DNA from 2 places in the Bacillus sp. URHA0034 genome. Region 1 is predicted to be linked to the other one. Evidence: a T-box and tRNA genes for the amino acid it is inferred to sense, from the RefSeq annotation. Region 1 holds a T-box; the other holds one or more tRNA genes.
The links. The T-box of region 1 lies ahead of pheS (phenylalanine--tRNA ligase subunit alpha). A T-box ahead of a tRNA ligase gene usually reads a tRNA of that ligase, here a tRNA-Phe.

Region 1 (2,345 bases):
CGCAGCAGGAATTGACGCAGTTATTGTCGGACACGGCAGTGTCGATATCTATAATTCAAAGGTGTTAAGATCAGCCCAAGGAAGTCATTTTCACTTGCCAATCATTAGAGGTGACCTTCATGAATGGATCGAAAAGCTTCAAGATAAAAACGTACCGGTTTATGGTACAGCACTAGAAGGTGCTTCAGCCTACACCGATATTTCCAGCCAGGATTCGTTTGCCCTTATTGTTGGCAATGAAGGGAATGGTGTAGCAAAGGATCTTCTCTCAAGTACAACCACAAATCTTTATATTCCGATTTTCGGAAAAAGTGAATCGTTAAATGTAGCGGTTGCGACAGGAATTCTGCTCTATTATTTAAAAAAATAGTCGGAATAGGTTTGACCTTTTGCTGAAAAACGTTATATAATAATGAACAATTGAAAAAAGTTAAAAACGATGACGGAGAAAAGTACCTAGTTATTGACCATTTAGGGAGAAAGTGCCGTGACTGCAAGCACTTTTATGGTTCTAGATTAGAGAAGTTCACCTCCTGAGTTGGCACCAGGACCACTATTTAAAGGTGTAAAGGTGTACCGGCACATGCCGTTATTCGAATGAAGCGAACACAATGTGTTTTTTACATAAGGTGTTTACAAGGGTGGTACCGCGAATATTAAAACCTCGTCCCTTTCCAGGGATGGGGTTTTTTTGTTTTTTAATTTGATGGAAATATCTCACATTATGGCGGAATTCCCATCAAAGTTCGCGGAAAAAATCCAAAGGTTGGCGGAGTTACTGTCGCAGCCCACGGAATTGTTACTACCCTAAAAAGACCAATTACCATTGAGGAGGAATAGATGATATGCAAGAACGTTTAAAGGAATTGCAGGAAGAGGCTCTTCAAAAAGTTGAACAGTCATCCAGCTTAAAAGAATTAAATGACATCCGTGTTGCTTACCTGGGTAAAAAGGGACCAATTACAGAAGTATTACGCGGAATGGGAAAGCTTTCAGCTGAAGAGCGTCCAGTAATGGGAGCACTTGTCAATGAAGTGCGTGAAACGATTGCCGCTAAAATCGAGGCCAAACAAAAAGGATTAGAAGAAGCTGCCGTTCTAGAAAAATTAGCTTCTGAAAGCATCGATGTCACCCTGCCAGGCAGCCCAATCAAGGTTGGAAATCATCATCCACTAACAAGAATCATCGAAGAGATTGAAGACCTTTTTATCGGCATGGGCTATCAAGTAGCTGAAGGTCCTGAGGTAGAGCAGGATTATTATAATTTCGAAGCTCTTAATTTACCAAAAGGCCACCCGGCCCGTGATATGCAGGATTCCTTCTATATCACAGAAGAAATCCTTCTTCGCACCCATACCTCACCAGTCCAAGCACGGACAATGGAAAAGCATGAAGGCAAAGGGCCGATTAAAATTATCTGCCCTGGTAAGGTTTACCGCCGCGATAATGATGATGCGACACACTCCCATCAATTCATGCAAATAGAAGGGTTAGTGGTCGGTGAAAACATCCGTATGAGTGACCTTAAGGGAACTTTGGAAGTTTTTGCGAAAAAAATGTTTGGTGAAGATCGCGAAATCCGTCTAAGACCAAGTTTCTTTCCATTCACAGAGCCTTCAGTTGAGATGGATATTTCTTGTAAAATCTGTGGCGGCCATGGCTGTAATGTATGTAAGAAAACAGGCTGGATTGAGATTTTAGGTGCAGGGATGGTTCATCCAAACGTGCTTGAAATGGCTGGATACGATTCTAAGAAATACACTGGATTCGCATTTGGAATGGGACCTGAGCGGATTGCCATGTTGAAATACGGTGTCGATGATATCCGTCATTTCTATACAAACGATGTACGATTCTTAAAGCAGTTTTCAAAACACGAGTAAAACTAAATGCTTCAGCCCCTAGGTGCTGAAGATGGATAATAGGAGGTTGGCGACATGTTCGTATCATATAAATGGCTGCAGGATTATATTGATTTAACCGGTGTAACAGCAGTTGAACTTGCTGAAAAAATTACAAAAAGCGGGATCGAAGTTGAAGGTGTTGAGGTCCTTAACGAAGGAATAAAAGGTGTTGTTATAGGTCATGTCCTCGAACGTGAACAGCACCCAAATGCCGATAAATTAAGCAAATGTCTGGTAGATATCGGTGCAGAACAACCAGTTCAAATTATTTGCGGGGCACCAAATGTGGCACAAGGCCAAAAGGTAGCCGTTGCTACAGTGGGAGCAGTACTTCCAGGCAATTTTAAAATTAAAAAGGCTAAGCTTCGTGGCGAAGAGTCAAACGGAATGATTTGTTCTCTTACTGAGCTTGGCATGGAAGGGAAAATTGTTCCAAAAGAA
Region 2 (2,345 bases), 160 kb from region 1:
CGGAGGATTAGCTCAGCTGGGAGAGCATCTGCCTTACAAGCAGAGGGTCGGCGGTTCGATCCCGTCATCCTCCACCATAATTATTTCTTTCTTTACGCCGGGGTAGCTCAATTGGTAGAGCAACTGACTTGTAATCAGTAGGTTGGGGGTTCAAGTCCTCTCGCCGGCACCTTTAGTACGAGCCATTAGCTCAGTTGGTAGAGCATCTGACTTTTAATCAGAGGGTCGAAGGTTCGAGTCCTTCATGGCTCACCATAGTTTTACGATAGAAATAAGCTTTCAATATTGCGGGTGTGGCGGAATTGGCAGACGCACCAGACTTAGGATCTGGCGCCGCAAGGCGTGGGGGTTCGACTCCCTTCACCCGCACCATTTTGAAATTAAAACAACTCAACATATATGCGGAAGTAGTTCAGTGGTAGAACACCACCTTGCCAAGGTGGGGGTCGCGGGTTCGAATCCCGTCTTCCGCTCTCATGTTGCCGGGGTGGCGGAACTGGCAGACGCACAGGACTTAAAATCCTGCGGTAGGTGACTACCGTACCGGTTCGATTCCGGTCCTCGGCACCATTTAAGAAATGAATAATGCGCCCGTAGCTCAATTGGATAGAGCGTCTGACTACGGATCAGAAGGTTATGGGTTCGACTCCTTTCGGGCGCGCCATTATTTATCGGGAAGTAGCTCAGCTTGGTAGAGCACTTGGTTTGGGACCAAGGGGTCGCAGGTTCGAATCCTGTCTTCCCGACCATGAACTTCTTAACTATAATGGGGTCTTAGCTCAGCTGGGAGAGCGCCTGCTTTGCACGCAGGAGGTCAGGGGTTCGATCCCCCTAGACTCCACCAATTTGATTAGATGATGGCGGTGTAGCTCAGCTGGCTAGAGCGTACGGTTCATACCCGTAAGGTCGGGGGTTCGATCCCCTCCGCCGCTACCAACTATTATTTAAATACTATTACTTGGACCTTTAGCTCAGCTGGTTAGAGCAGACGGCTCATAACCGTCCGGTCGTAGGTTCGAGTCCTACAAGGTCCACCAGTAGTTTAAAATTCGGAGGAATACCCAAGTTCGGCTGAAGGGATCGGTCTTGAAAACCGACAGGCGGGTCAAACCGCGCGGGGGTTCGAATCCCTCTTCCTCCTCCATACCATTCTTATTATTATAAGTTACTATGGGCCTGCTCAAAAATTAAAAACTTTTTACTATCGCGGGGTGGAGCAACGAGCGTTGCTACAATGAATAATCTGCGAGTTGTACCCATCGAGCTGCTGCTTGATTAAGCTTTCTGAGATGGGGACAGTCAGTAACAAAACATGGAGCATACTCCAAACTTAATACTTTTTACTATCGCGGGGTGGAGCAGTCCGGTAGCTCGTCGGGCTCATAACCCGAAGGTCGCAGGTTCAAATCCTGTCCCCGCAATTGGTCTGGTAGTTCAGTTGGTTAGAATGCCTGCCTGTCACGCAGGAGGTCGCGGGTTCGAGTCCCGTCCAGACCGCCATATGTTGGCTCAGTAGCTCAGTCGGTAGAGCAAAGGACTGAAAATCCTTGTGTCGGCGGTTCGATTCCGTCCTGAGCCACCATTTTTTTGATAAATAAATATAATAATTTATGGCGGCTGTGGCGAAGTGGTTAACGCACCTGATTGTGGTTCAGGCATTCGTGGGTTCGATTCCCATCAGCCGCCCCATTTAAAACAATTTGCGGGTGTAGTTTACTGGTAAAACCTCAGCCTTCCAAGCTGATGTAGTGGGTTCGATTCCCATCACCCGCTCCAACATGTGGGCCTATAGCTCAGCTGGTTAGAGCGCACGCCTGATAAGCGTGAGGTCGATGGTTCGAGTCCATTTAGGCCCACCATAGTTTTTTGCAAAACAAAATAATTTTTATTGTTCCGCAGTAGCTCAGTGGTAGAGCTATCGGCTGTTAACCGATCGGTCGTAGGTTCGAGTCCTACCTGCGGAGCCATTTTATTTTATGGGGAAGTACTCAAGAGGCTGAAGAGGCGCCCCTGCTAAGGGTGTAGGTCGGGTAACCGGCGCGAGGGTTCAAATCCCTCCTTCTCCGCCATAAGAACGGCCCCTTGGTCAAGCGGTTAAGACACCGCCCTTTCACGGCGGTAACACGGGTTCGAATCCCGTAGGGGTCATACAAAAAAACTGATAACAATCGTTATCAGTTTTTTTGTGCGCTTATTTTATATTTAGGTGAGTCCTGCCTATTTCAATTCCACTCCTGTTAATCAACCTCTATTAACGTACACCTTTTATCAGATCCTACATCAATATGACCTGCTATGTTCTTAATTTACTCCTACAATAAATACCTGGTGCACTTTTTTCTTTC

Region 2: it encodes a tRNA-Phe, which carries the amino acid that the T-box ahead of pheS (phenylalanine--tRNA ligase subunit alpha) is inferred to sense. The anticodon was not compared.

The regions. Positions count from the first base shown of each region.
Region 1 is NZ_JBWCDK010000002.1:4,422,107-4,424,451, forward strand. It holds gene ACZ9EE_RS23200 (TrmH family RNA methyltransferase) at 1-370, shown strand, start outside; T-box leader at 431-675, shown strand; gene pheS (phenylalanine--tRNA ligase subunit alpha) at 846-1,883, shown strand; gene pheT (phenylalanine--tRNA ligase subunit beta) at 1,938-2,345, shown strand, end outside.
Region 2 is NZ_JBWCDK010000002.1:4,259,480-4,261,824, forward strand. It holds tRNA gene ACZ9EE_RS22335 (tRNA-Val) at 2-77, shown strand; tRNA gene ACZ9EE_RS22340 (tRNA-Thr) at 97-169, shown strand; tRNA gene ACZ9EE_RS22345 (tRNA-Lys) at 180-255, shown strand; tRNA gene ACZ9EE_RS22350 (tRNA-Leu) at 288-372, shown strand; tRNA gene ACZ9EE_RS22355 (tRNA-Gly) at 402-473, shown strand; tRNA gene ACZ9EE_RS22360 (tRNA-Leu) at 482-570, shown strand; tRNA gene ACZ9EE_RS22365 (tRNA-Arg) at 588-664, shown strand; tRNA gene ACZ9EE_RS22370 (tRNA-Pro) at 673-749, shown strand; tRNA gene ACZ9EE_RS22375 (tRNA-Ala) at 769-844, shown strand; tRNA gene ACZ9EE_RS22380 (tRNA-Met) at 860-936, shown strand; tRNA gene ACZ9EE_RS22385 (tRNA-Ile) at 961-1,037, shown strand; tRNA gene ACZ9EE_RS22390 (tRNA-Ser) at 1,052-1,144, shown strand; tRNA gene ACZ9EE_RS22395 (tRNA-Met) at 1,348-1,421, shown strand; tRNA gene ACZ9EE_RS22400 (tRNA-Asp) at 1,424-1,500, shown strand; tRNA gene ACZ9EE_RS22405 (tRNA-Phe) at 1,507-1,582, shown strand; tRNA gene ACZ9EE_RS22410 (tRNA-His) at 1,614-1,689, shown strand; tRNA gene ACZ9EE_RS22415 (tRNA-Gly) at 1,703-1,776, shown strand; tRNA gene ACZ9EE_RS22420 (tRNA-Ile) at 1,783-1,859, shown strand; tRNA gene ACZ9EE_RS22425 (tRNA-Asn) at 1,893-1,967, shown strand; tRNA gene ACZ9EE_RS22430 (tRNA-Ser) at 1,979-2,069, shown strand; tRNA gene ACZ9EE_RS22435 (tRNA-Glu) at 2,077-2,148, shown strand.